Regions from separate parts of the Streptomyces sp. NPDC050508 genome, predicted to be linked through region 1. Evidence: predicted binding sites of a transcription regulator. Region 1 holds the regulator's gene; the other holds the start of a gene.
What was found. Region 1 encodes HrcA, which represses chaperone genes, less so after heat shock. Its sites were predicted from a motif close to TTNGCACTCNGNNNNNCNGAGTGCNAA; they were not measured.
Positions count from the first base shown of each region.

Region 1 (6,540 bases):
AGCGACCGTTGAACGCGTCCTTCAGCCGGGAGAACAAGCCCTGCTGACCCGGCTGGAACGTCCCCATGGGCCGCTCCTCGCCGCGCAGCTTCGCCAGCTCCCGGAGTAGACGTTCCTGCTCCACGTCCAGCTTGGTCGGGGTGGTGACCTCGACGTGGACGATGAGGTCGCCCCGGCCGCCGCCGCGCAGATGCGTGATGCCTCGGGTGTGCAGCGGGATCGACTGGCCGGACTGGGTGCCCGGGCGGATGTCGACCTCCTCCATGCCGTCCAGCGTCTCCAACGGCACCTTCGTGCCGAGGGACGCCGCCGTCATCGGGAGGGTGACCGTGCAGTGCAGGTCGTCGCCGCGGCGCTGGAACATCGCGTGCGGCAGCTCGTGGATCTCGACGTACAGGTCACCGGCGGGGCCGCCACCGGGGCCGACCTCGCCCTCGCCCGCGAGCTGGATCCGCGTGCCGTTGTCCACACCGGCCGGGATCTTGACCGTGAGGGTGCGCCGCGAGCGGACGCGGCCGTCACCGGCGCACTCCGGGCACGGTGTCGGCACGACGGTGCCGAAGCCCTGGCACTGGGGGCAGGGGCGGGACGTCATGACCTGGCCCAGGAAGGACCGGGTCACCTGCGAGACCTCACCGCGACCGCGACACATGTCACAGGTCTGCGCGGAGGTGCCGGGGGCCGCGCCCTCGCCGTTGCAGGTGTTGCAGACGACGGCCGTGTCGACCTGGATGTCCTTCGTCGTGCCGAAGGCGGCCTCGTCGAGCTCGATCTCCAGCCGGATCATGGCGTCCTGGCCGCGGCGGGTGCGCGAGCGCGGTCCGCGCTGCGACGCCGTACCGAAGAACGCGTCCATGATGTCCGAGAAGTTCCCGAAGCCACCGGCTCCGAAGCCCGCGCCCGCGCCGCCCGCCTGCGAGAGGGGGTCGCCGCCGAGGTCGTAGACCTGCTTCTTCTGCGGGTCCGAGAGCACCTCGTAAGCGGCGTTGATCTCCTTGAACCGCTCCTGGGTCTTCGGATCCGGATTCACGTCCGGGTGCAGCTCGCGCGCGAGCCTACGGAAGGCCTTCTTGATCTCATCCTGCGACGCGTCGCGACGCACGCCGAGAACGGCGTAGTAGTCCGTGGCCACTTAGGACTCCGCCAGGATCTGTCCGACGTACCGTGCCACTGCGCGTACCGCTCCCATCGTTCCCGGGTAATCCATGCGGGTCGGTCCGACCACGCCGAGCTTGGCGACTGCCTCGCCGCCCGAACCGTAGCCGACCGACACCACCGATGTGGAGTTGAGTCCCTCGTAGGCGTTCTCGTGACCGATCCGTACGGTCATGCCCGAATCCCCCGCCTCACCAAGCAACTTGAGGAGAACGACCTGTTCCTCAAGTGCTTCCAGGATGGGGCGGATGGTGAGGGGAAAGTCATGTCCGAAGCGGGTGAGATTGGCGGTGCCGCCGATCATCAATCGCTCCTCGGTCTCCTCGACGAGGGTCTCCAGGAGGGTGGAGAGCACCGTCGCGACCGTGCCGCGGTCCTCGTTCTCGAAGGCCTCCGGCAGGTCCTGCACGAGCTGCGGTACGTCCGCGAAGCGGCGGCCCGCGATCCGGCTGTTGAGCCGCGCGCGTAGATCCGCGAGCGAGCTCTCCCCGAACGGGGCCGGGCAGTCGACCATGCGCTGCTCGACCCGCCCGGTGTCGGTGATCAGCACGAGCATCACGCGCGCGGGGGCCAGCGACAGCAGCTCCACGTGCCGGACGGTCGAGCGGGTCAGCGAGGGGTACTGCACGACGGCGACCTGCCGGGTGAGCTGCGCGAGCAGCCGGACCGTACGGCCCACGACGTCGTCGAGGTCGACCGCGCCGTCGAGGAAGTTCTGGATGGCCTTGCGCTCGGGGCCGGTCATCGGCTTGACGCCGGCGAGCTTGTCGACGAACAGCCGGTAGCCCTTGTCGGTCGGAATCCGCCCGGCGCTGGTGTGCGGCTGGGCGATGTACCCCTCGTCCTCCAGGGCCGCCATGTCGTTGCGCACGGTCGCCGGGGAGACGCCGAGGCTGTGCCGCTCGGTGAGCGCCTTGGACCCGACCGGCTCCTCGGTGCCGACATAGTCCTGGACGATGGCGCGCAGCACCTGAAGCCTGCGTTCGCTGAGCATCGCGCACACCTCCAGTTCTGGTCGCCTTTGTCGCCGCTTGTCGCGAGCCCGCCCTTTTCTGGCACTCTGTGCGCGCGAGTGCCAGCGTTCCCCGGCCCAGTGTACGGCCGTGGGGTACACCCCGGGCAAGGCCGGTCCTGCGATGTCACGCCCTGGGTACCGTCACCGTTAGCGTCGCCGTATGACGGTGACTTGGGAAGAGGCGGGGTGGGAGCGGCTGGCCGCCGGGGTGGGGCGGTGCCGGCTGCCTGGCTGGGACTGCACGGTCGGGCTGGTCGTCGGGGCGGGTTCGGCGCTGATGATCGACGCCGGGTCGAGTCCGGCGGAGGGCGCGCGGTTGCGTACGGAGGCGCAGGCGCTCGCCGGGCACCGTGTGACCCATCTCGCGCTCACCCACGCCCATTTCGACCATGTCTTCGGGGCTGCGGCGTTCACGGACGCGGAGGTGTTCGGCGCGGCGGGCGTGGAGCACGTGTTGACGCGCGAGCGCGAGGATCTACGGACGGACGCTGTCCGAAACGGGCTGCACGCGCGCGTGGCCGACGAGGCCGTAGCCGCTCTGACGTACCCGCGTCACCAGGTGTCGGACGAGTTGGCACTCCCCCTGGGCGGCGACCGGGAGGCCCTGCTCGCCGACGTCGGCCCCGGACACACGGCCCACGATCTCGCGGTCCTCGTCCCCGGCTCCCCGGCGGTCGTGTTCTGCGGCGACCTGGTCGAGGAGTCCGGTGAACCCCAGGCGGGCCCCGACGCCGTACCGTCGCACTGGCCTGCGGCGCTTGACCGGCTCCTCTCCCTGGGCGGGGAGGACGCGCTGTACGTGCCCGGTCACGGAGCGGTGGTGGACGCGGGGTTCGTACGGGCCCAACGGGACGCGTTGGCAACGCGTTTCGGCGTGTCGCGGTGACGCCTGTCGGGGTTCTCCTATCGTCATCCGAATGCGCCAGTACTCCGCCGACCTGACCCCACCGTGGAAGAAGCCCAAGCCCGCCCCCGAGGTCCCCGCGGAAGCGGGCCTGGTGGTCGAGGAGCCGGGCACCGGTTTCTGCGGCGCGGTGATCCGCTGCGAGGCCGGCACGGTCACCCTGGAGGACCGCTTCGGCAAGCACCGGGTGTTCCCGATGGAGCCGAGGGGCTTCCTGCTGGAGGGCAGGGTGGTCACCCTGGTCAGGCCTGTGTCGAGTCCGCTACGGCCCACTCGTACGGCATCCGGTTCGGTGGCCGTCCCCGGTGCACGCGCGCGCGTGGCTCGCGCCGGGCGGATCTACGTGGAGGGCCGGCACGACGCCGAGCTCGTCGAGCGGGTGTGGGGCGACGACCTGCGCATCGAGGGCGTGGTGGTCGAGTACCTGGAGGGCGTCGACGACCTGCCGGCCATCGTGGCGGAGTTCGCTCCGGGCCCGGACGCCCGCCTGGGCATCCTGGTGGACCACCTGCTCCCCGGCACCAAGGAGTGGCGCATCGCCCAGTCGGTCACCAGCGAGCACGCGCTGGTCGTCGGCCACCCGTACATCGACATCTGGGAGGCCGTGAAACCGTCCTCCGTGGGCATCGCCGCCTGGCCCCGCGTCCCGCACGGGCAGGACTGGAAGACGGGGGTGTGCCGGTCCCTGGGTTGGCCGGAAAACACCGGTGCGGTGTGGCAGGCGATTCTGGCCAAGGTGGGGTCCTACAAGGACCTGGAGCCGGAACTGCTGGGGCGGGTGGAGGAGTTGATCGACTTCGTCACGGACAGCGGTGGGGCGTGACGTTCTCGTAGGTGGCGAATTCGCTGGTGTCGAGCTCGCCGCCGATGGGCTCCAACGGGGCGGGCTCCCCGAACTTGGTGATGCGCCGGCATCGGTAGTCCGCGGCATCGCCCGTGCCCGTCGGCTCGGTGAACAGGACGCACTGGGCCATGACCGGGTCGATGACCAAGTACCCGGGTACCTTTGCCGCCGCGTAGATCGAGCGCTTGACTTCGTAGTCGCGATGGACGCTGCGCGTGGAGACGACCTCGACCACCATCGTGATGACCTCGGCAGGCATCAGTCTTCCGCCATCGGGGCCGGCACCGCGCTCGATCACCACAAGGTCCGGCTGCGGCTCACTCGGCTCTTCGGGGATCGCCACTCGCTGCGTCTGAAGCCGTCTCCAGCCCCTCCTGGGAATCTGGTCCCGAACCGTCTCCACGATCGCGTTGTGCACCAGGTCAGGGCTGGCCGTCAGCACGATCTCCCCCCGGAGCAGCTCGGCTCTGAAGCCCTCAGGGGGCTCGAACTCCGCAAAGAACCTGGTGATTCGCCGGTCGCTCACAACGGCAGCCTAGGAAAGTGGATCAGCGACCGGATCAGCCTCCCGCCCCGGTTCACTCCCCCGAGTGATCAGTCCACCAGGTCCCGTACCACCGCATCCGCCAGCAACCGCCCCTGCAACGTGAGCACGGCCCGCCCCTCCTCGTACGGCCCCGCCTCCAGCAGCCCGTCCCCCAGCGCCAGGCGCGAGGCCGCGAGCCCCTCCGGCCGGAGCAGGTCCAGCGGTGCCCCCTCCCGCAGCCGTAGCTCCAGCAGGATCCGCTCCACCCGGCGGTCCTCCGCGGAGAGGATCTCCCGGCCGGCGCCCGGGGAGCGGCCGGCCGCCAGCGCCCCCGCGTACGCCCCCGGGTGCTTGACGTTCCACCACCGCACCCCGCCGACGTGCGAGTGCGCGCCGGGGCCCGCGCCCCACCAGTCGGCGCCGCGCCAGTACAGCTCGTTGTGCAGACAACGGCCGGAATTCGACGTTGCCCAGTTCGAGACCTCGTACCAGTCGAAGCCCGCCGCCGACATCACCTCGTCGGCGATCAGATAGCGGTCGGCGTGCACGTCGTCGTCCGTCATCGGGACCTCGCCGCGGCGGATGCGGCGGGCGAGCTGGGTGCCCTCCTCGACGATCAGGGCGTAGGCGCTGATGTGGTCGGGGCCCGCGCCGAGGGCGGCGTCGAGGGAGGCGCGCCAGTCGTCGTCCGTCTCGCCGGGGGTGCCGTAGATCAGGTCGAGGTTGACGTGGTCGAAGCCGACCGCGCGGGCCTCCGCGACACACGCCTCGGGGCGGCCGGGGGTGTGGGTGCGGTCCAGGATCTTCAGGACGTGCTGTTTCGCGCTCTGCATGCCGAAGGAGACGCGGTTGAAGCCGCCGTCGCGGAGGGCCGCGAGGTAGGCGGGGTCCACCGACTCCGGGTTCGCCTCCGTGGTGATCTCCGCGTCCTGCGCGAGGCCGAACTCGTCGCGGATCGCGCCCAGCATCCGTACGAGATCGCCCGCCGCCAGCAGCGTGGGCGTGCCGCCGCCGACGAAGACCGTGCGGACCGGGCGCGGGTCGTCGCCCAGGACCTTGCGGGCCAGCCGGACCTCGTCGATCAGGGTGTCCGCGTAGTTGTCGCGGGAGGCCAGCACTCCGCCCGTGCCGCGCAGCTCGGTCGCCGTGTAGGTGTTGAAGTCGCAGTAGCCGCAGCGGGTCGCGCAGTACGGGACGTGCAGATAGAACCCGAGGGGGCGGTCGGCCGATCCGGCGAGCGCCTGTGCGGGCAGGGCGCCGTCGTCGGGGACGGGATCGCCGTCGGGGAGTGCGGAAGGCATGTCTTCCATTGTCCAGCACCCGTACGACTGTCTACTCCGCCTGTTCCGCCTGGAGCACCAGCAGCGCCAGGTCGTCCTCCGGAGGGCGTCCGCCGAACTCGTGGACCAGGCGTTTGATCCGCTCCGCGATCAGCTCCGCGCTGAGCCCCGCGCACCCGGCGAGCGCGGTCGCGAGGCCGTCGCCGTCGTCGAACTGGACCGACCCGGAGCGCCGCTCGGTCACCCCGTCCGTGACGCACAACAGGCTGTCGCCGGGCCGCAGTTCGAAGGTCTCGCTGGTGTACGTGGCGTCCTCGATGACGCCGAGGAGGGTCTGCGGGCGGGCTGCCGTACCGACGCTGCCGTCCGGCCCGAGGAGCAGCGGCAGCGGGTGTCCGGCGGAGGCGAGGGTGCAGCGGACGCCGCCGTCGAAGGGGACCAGCTCGCCGTAGAGGAGGGAGAGGAAGCGGGGGCCGTCGCCGACCGGGCCCGGCATGCCGCCCGCGGCGACCAGGGCGTGGGCCGCCGCGTCGGCGGCCTCGGTGGCGTCGTCGAGGAGGAGCTGGTTGAGGCGGTCGAGGACGTCGGCGACGCCGTAGCCCTCGCGGGCGAGGAGCCGCAGCCAGGGGCGCGCCAGTCCGATCACTACGGCGGCCTCGGGGCCCTTGCCCTGGACGTCGCCGAGGGCGAAGCACCAGCGGCCGTCGCCGGCCGGGAAGAGGTCGTAGAAGTCGCCGCTGGGGCCGCCCTTGTCGCACGGTTCGTAGACGAGGGCGCTCTGCACGCCGGGGATCTCGGCGACGGCGCCGGGCAGCA
Region 1 covers NZ_JBFAJJ010000007.1:200,672-207,211, reverse strand. Annotated here, with positions in the region: gene dnaJ (molecular chaperone DnaJ) at 1-1,132, opposite strand, end outside; gene hrcA (heat-inducible transcriptional repressor HrcA) at 1,133-2,149, opposite strand; gene AB0I69_RS21840 (MBL fold metallo-hydrolase) at 2,331-3,056, shown strand; gene AB0I69_RS21835 (DUF3097 domain-containing protein) at 3,088-3,897, shown strand; gene AB0I69_RS21830 (Uma2 family endonuclease) at 3,875-4,444, opposite strand; gene hemW (radical SAM family heme chaperone HemW) at 4,513-5,745, opposite strand; gene AB0I69_RS21820 (SpoIIE family protein phosphatase) at 5,777-6,540, opposite strand, start outside.

Region 2 (6,540 bases), on a different contig from region 1:
CTCCGGTGGTGGTGTGTTGGCGGTGTCGGCGCGGGATCGGGGCCATGACCTGAAAGGATCCGACCCCATGCGAGTAGTCGTACAAAATGACATCAATCGGGCGTATGAGAATGAGTCGTACGGGAATGGGTCGTACGGGAACCGGGGGATCCGGGGCCGGAGGGCGGGCACCCGTGGCGCGCTCGCCGCCCTCGCGCTCGCCGCCCTCGTCTCCGGCTGCACCCAGCCCGGCTCCGGCGCGGCCGTCCACCCGGCCCACGGCGCGCAGCCCCTGCAGGCGCCCCCGGCCCGCGCGCTGGACTCCTACGCCACCAAGCTGCGGGCCGCGTACGCCGCCCGGGTGGCAGCCGCGAAGCGCTGGGGACTGGCGAAGGTCCCCCTCGTGGCCCCACCGGCCCCCGCGCACAAGCCGGAGATCACCGCACGCAAGGGCTTCGAGGTCGACGACCAGGAGGAGTTGAACCTCCCGCCGGTCTTCACCACCGTCCCCACGAAACAGAAGATCGTCTTCCTCACCATCGACGACGGCGAGGAGAAGGACCCCGCGTTCCTGCGGATGATGAGCGACCTGAAGATTCCGTACACGGCCTTCCTCAGCAACTACCTGGTGAAGGACGACTACGGCTACTTCAGGAAGATGCAGTCCCAGGGCCACACGATCAACAACCACACCCTCACGCATCCGTACCTGCCCGGCCTGTCCTACGCCGAGCAGAAGCGCGAGATCTGCGGCATGCAGGACATCATGAAGAAGCAGTTCGGCAAGGCCCCGACCGTCTTCCGGCCGCCGTACGGCAACTACAACCACGACACCCTCGTCGCCGCCAAGTCCTGCGGCATCAAGTACGCCCCGATCTGGGACGAGGAGGTGTACGTCGACCACTGGGAGTACCGCGAGGACGACCGCTCCCTGCACCCCGGCGACATCGTCCTGACCCACTTCCGGGGCCGTAAGGACTGGAAGGGCACGATGGTCGACGACATGCGCCGCTTTCTCGGCAAGGTCACGGCCGAGGGCTATGCGGTGGCGCGCCTGGAGGACTACCTGTGAGGGTCCGGGTACCGGTGGCCGTCGCCCTGGCGGCCACCCTCCTCACCGGCTGCGCCCAGTCCGTCGACCCCATCGAACGGCTGGGCAAGAAGGCTGCCCAACGCGTCCACCCGCACGGCCCGTCCCGCGAACAGTCGTACCGCCACTGGGGTTTGACGGCCCCCCTGGCCCCCGCCCCGAAACCGGCCCCCCGACCCGCGGCCCGCTCGGCCGGCCCGGGCCTCCCGCCGGTCGTGGACCACGTCCGCACCCACGACAGGGTCGTCTTCCTGACCTACGACCACGACACGGGCGCGCGCCGCGACCCGAGGTTCGCCGACATGGTCCGCGAACTCCGGCTCCCGGTAACCGAGTTCGGCACGCCACCCCAGCGCCGCCACTTCGCGGGCCTGCCCTACGACGCCCAACGCACCGAGATCTGCGGCGGCCACCCCCGGCCCGCGTCCCGCCTGCTCCGGCCCCCCTACGGCACGTACGACACGACGACCCGCCGTGCCGCGGCCGACTGCGGCATCTCCGCCCTGGTCCTCTGGCGAGCCTCCACGACAACCGGAACCCTGACCTACGCCCGGGGCGACCACCACCTCACCCCCGGCGACATCGTGGAGGTGGGCCCGACCGACAGCACGGCCCGACTGCTGCGAGGCATCCAGGGACAGGGCCTGACGGTGGGCCGCCTGGAGGACTACCTCTAGGGCCGGTCCCGTGGGTGTCGGTCGGCCCGGACAGCCTGCCGCGCACGTCGAACGGCGGTGAGCGGAAAGGGCCTTGCGATGCGTGGCAACGAGTGGACCTCCACCGGGCCGTACCAGAGGGATCCGGAGTCGGCGTTCCGGCAGGCGCAGGAACAGGAACCGGCCAAGAACGACCACGGGTTCCCCGGGCGGGACATCGTCGATCTGTGGGAGGACGACGGCCGGCGCGAGTACATCCTGACGGGCGGCACGTCCTCCGTGCTCGACTTCCACACCCTCATCGACGCCGCGTCCGGAGACGACTTCGCCATGATGCGCCCACTGACCGAGGACTAGGTGCGCGACTGGGCGCCGGAGGGCAGACCCACCCGCGAGCGCTGGACCGCCGCGCTCCGCAGCGGGGCCGCGTCCTTCCCGGGCCGTGGGACCGGCCGTTGCACGATCCTCTATCGCGACGGCGAGCCGGCGGAGATCGGCTACTGGGGATGCACGGCGGACTAGCGCGGGAACTCCCCAACGCCGGTCGGCAGATCCAGCCCGTCCGGCGCTTGAGGACGAGGCCGTCCAGGCCGAAGCGGGGGTCTGGGGGCGCAGCCCCCAGGGACGGCAACACCAACACCGCCCGCCACAGAGCCCAGGGCAACTTCAAAATTCGGCTCAAGCGCCGCGGGCATTGGCACTCCGCTTGACCGAGTGCTAATCGCAGTCATAGTCTCAGGTCTGGCACTCCCCCCTGGAGAGTGCCAATAGCGACGGGCAGGTCCGGCACCCGCGACGACGGATCCACCTGGTCGCCACCTCAGACAGTTAACCCCGTGAGATCTCCGAAGGGGGAGGTCGGATCGTGACGACCACCAGCTCCAAGGTTGCCATCAAGCCGCTTGAGGACCGCATTGTGGTCCAGCCGCTCGACGCCGAGCAGACCACGGCCTCTGGCCTGGTCATCCCGGACACGGCCAAGGAGAAGCCCCAGGAGGGCGTCGTCCTGGCCGTGGGCCCGGGCCGCTTCGAGAACGGCGAGCGTCTTCCGCTCGACGTGAAGACCGGCGACATCGTGCTGTACAGCAAGTACGGCGGCACCGAAGTGAAGTACAGCGGCGAGGAGTACCTCGTCCTCTCGGCCCGCGACGTGCTCGCGATCATCGAGAAGTAATTCACCCAGTTTTGCAGTGAGCTGCGCCCCTGGCCCCCGCGACCTTATGAAGCCGGGCGTCAGGGGCGTAGTTCGTTTCACCCACGTTTTCCGAGAGGGCTGAACCGCTCCCATGGCGAAGATCCTGAAGTTCGACGAGGACGCCCGTCGCGCCCTCGAGCGCGGCGTCAACAAGCTTGCCGACACGGTGAAGGTGACGATCGGCCCCAAGGGCCGCAACGTCGTCATCGACAAGAAGTTCGGCGCCCCCACCATCACCAACGACGGTGTCACCATCGCCCGCGAGGTCGAGCTCGACGACCCGTACGAGAACCTCGGTGCCCAGCTGGTGAAGGAGGTGGCGACCAAGACCAACGACATCGCGGGTGACGGCACCACCACCGCCACCGTGCTCGCCCAGGCGCTCGTGCGCGAGGGCCTGCGCAACGTCGCCGCGGGTGCCTCCCCGGCTTCCCTGAAGAAGGGCATCGACGCCGCCGTCAAGGCCGTCTCCGACGAGCTGCTCGCCACCGCGCGGCCCATCGACGACAAGGCCGACATCGCCGCCGTGGCCGGTCTGTCCGCGCAGGACAGCCAGGTCGGCGAGCTCATCGCCGAGGCGATGGACAAGGTCGGCAAGGACGGTGTCATCACCGTCGAGGAGTCCAACACCTTCGGTCTGGAGCTGGACTTCACCGAGGGCATGGCCTTCGACAAGGGCTACCTGTCGCCGTACTTCGTGACGGACCAGGAGCGCATGGAAGCGGTCCTCGAAGACCCGTACATCCTCATCCACCAGGGCAAGATCAGCTCCATCCAGGACCTGCTGCCGCTGCTGGAGAAGGTCATCCAGGCCAACGCCTCCAAGCCGCTGCTGATCATCGCCGAGGACGTCGAGGGCGAGGCCCTGTCGACCCTGGTCGTGAACAAGATCCGCGGCACGTTCAACGCGGTCGCGGTCAAGGCCCCCGGCTTCGGCGACCGCCGCAAGGCGATGCTCGGCGACCTCGCCACCCTCACCGGCGGTCAGGTCATCGCCGAGGAGGTCGGCCTCAAGCTCGACCAGGTCGGCCTGGACGTGCTGGGCTCCGCCCGCCGCGTGACGGTCACCAAGGACGACACGACCGTCGTCGACGGTGCCGGCGACTCCTCCGAGGTCGCGGGCCGCGTCAACCAGATCAAGGCCGAGATCGAGAACACCGACTCCGACTGGGACCGCGAGAAGCTCCAGGAGCGCCTCGCGAAGCTGGCCGGCGGCGTGTGCGTGATCAAGGTCGGCGCCGCCACCGAGGTGGAGCTGAAGGAGAAGAAGCACCGTCTGGAGGACGCCATCTCCGCGACCCGCGCCGCGGTCGAGGAGGGCATCGTCTCCGGTGGTGGCTCCGCTCTGGTCCACGCCGCCAAGGTCCTTGAGGGCAACCTCGGCAAGACCGGCGACGAGGCCACCGGTGTCGCGGTCGTGCGCCGCGCGGTCGTCGAGCCGCTGCGCTGGATCGCCGAGAACGCGGGCCTTGAGGGCTACGTCATCACCGCCAAGGTCGCCGAACTCGAAAAGGGCCAGGGCTTCAACGCCGCGACCGGCGAGTACGGCGACCTGGTAAAGGCCGGCGTCATCGACCCGGTCAAGGTCACCCGCTCCGCCCTGGAGAACGCCGCCTCCATCGCCTCCCTGCTCCTCACGACCGAGACCCTGGTCGTCGAGAAGAAGGAAGAGGAGGAGCCGGCCGCCGGTGGTCACGGCCACGGCCACTCCCACTGACGCCAGTCGGTGAACCCGTAGGACGTGTACGTCGAAGGCCCGGCGCCCCTCTGGGGGAGCCGGGCCTTCGCGTTCTGCCGTCGCCTTCGTCACCGGGGCCGCCGTCATCGAGGCGGCTGCCGTCACTGCGGCCCGTACTTCCGCCCGGTCTTCGAGGTGACCCCGCCCAGCACCGCCTGCGGGGTGATCTTCACCAGGCCCATCAGCGCCTTGTAGCGCGGGTCCGGGATCGACAGCGTCTTGCCGCGCGCCAGATCCGCGAGCGCCGCCGCGACCAGCTTGTCCGCGTCGAGCCACATCCAGTTCGGGATGTTGTCCGTGCCCATCCCGGCCCGCTCATGGAACTCGGTCCGCACGAACCCGGGCGCCAGCGCCATCAGCCGTACGCCGGTGCCGGCCAGGTCCTTGGCCGCCCCCTGCGTGAACTGCACGACCCACGCCTTCGACGCGCCGTACGTCCCGCGCGGCACGAAGGCCGCCACCGACGCCACGTTGACGACACCGCCGCGCCCGCGCTCCCGCATCGCCTCGGTCGCCGCGCTGGTCAACCGCAGCACCGCCTCGCAGTGCACCTTGAGCATCTTCAGCTCGTCGGCCATCGGTACGTCGAGATAGCGGCCCTTGTTGCCGAAGCCCGCGTTGTTGACCAGCAGGTCGACGGGGTTCTTGCGGTCCGCGAGCCGGGCGGCCACCGCTTCGATGCCCTCGTCCGTGGCCAGGTCGGCGGTCAGCACCTCCGCCTCGATGCCGTGCCGGTCGTGCAGTTCGGTCGCCTGCTCGCCGAGCCGCTCGGTGTTCCGCGCCACCAGCACGAGGTTGTGTCCGTCCGCCGCGAGCCGCCGCGCGAACGCGGCACCGATCCCCGCGGTCGATCCCGTAATCAATGCCGTTGTCATGGCGCAAGGTTAGTGACCCGGAGCAAGCCGGTCCGATCTCTGCACAGGCCCTCCCGATCCGTGACGAACACGTGTCGAACAGCCCGTCGAACCCGCCGCGACACCAGGTCAGCCCGCGTCCTCCGCGACATACTTCCGGGCCTGCGCCAGCGCCTCCGGATGCAGCGCCTCGCCCGCCGGGAGCAACTGCGGCAGCAGCTCCCGCTCGGTCGTCACGGCCCGGAACTGCAGGGCCACCGTCACGTCGTGGTCGGGCCGGTGCACGATCTCGATCGCGTCCCCCGCCCGGATCTCACCGGGCTCGATCACCCGCAGATAGGCCCCCGGCGCACCCTTCACGGTGAACCGTTTCACCCACCCGCGCTCGCCCAGATGGTCCTGGAACGTACGGCACGGGATCCGCCCACAGGTGACCTCCAGAACCACGTCGGACCCGATGCGCCACCGCTCGCCGATCCGCGCGCCGGACACGTCGAGCCCCAGGGTCGTCAGGTTCTCCCCGAAGGAACCACTGGCCAGCGGGCGCCCCAACTCCCGCTCCCAGTCGTCGAGATCCTCGCGCGCGACCGCGTACACCGCCTGGTCGTCACCCCCGTGGTGCCGCCGATGACACACCGCGTCCCCGGCGAGCCCGCTCCCGGCGACCCCCTTGGGCCCGGGCGCGCTCACCCGCACGGGCGCGTCGGTCGGGCGCTTGTCGATGCCGGTCACACCCTCGGGCTGGTCCGTGTACGGCACGGCCGTGGCCCGGCCCAGATTCAGCGAGAGAAGCTTCATGACGGCACGGTAGACGAGAGTGCCCCAAAGGCGTGCCGCATTATTCTCCCTCCTACCCAAGAATCACTTATGCTCGACGCATGATCGAGGCCCGACATCTCCGTGTGCTGCGTGCCGTCGCCGCCACCGGCTCCTTCTCGGCGGCCGGGCGTGAACTGGGCTGCACCCAGCCCGCCGTAAGTCAGCAGATGAAGGCCCTGGAGGCCTCGGTCGGCACCCCGCTCCTGATC
Region 2 covers NZ_JBFAJJ010000015.1:71,367-77,906, reverse strand. Annotated here, with positions in the region: gene AB0I69_RS35170 (polysaccharide deacetylase family protein) at 68-1,051, shown strand; gene AB0I69_RS35165 (hypothetical protein) at 1,048-1,746, shown strand; gene AB0I69_RS35160 (hypothetical protein) at 1,825-2,082, shown strand; gene AB0I69_RS35155 (hypothetical protein) at 2,083-2,247, shown strand; gene groES (co-chaperone GroES) at 2,591-2,899, shown strand; gene groL (chaperonin GroEL) at 3,012-4,637, shown strand; gene AB0I69_RS35140 (SDR family oxidoreductase) at 4,760-5,533, opposite strand; gene AB0I69_RS35135 (MOSC domain-containing protein) at 5,642-6,310, opposite strand; gene AB0I69_RS35130 (LysR family transcriptional regulator) at 6,391-6,540, shown strand, end outside.
Region 2: the regulator HrcA is predicted to act here: its motif matches at 2,420-2,446, upstream of groES (co-chaperone GroES).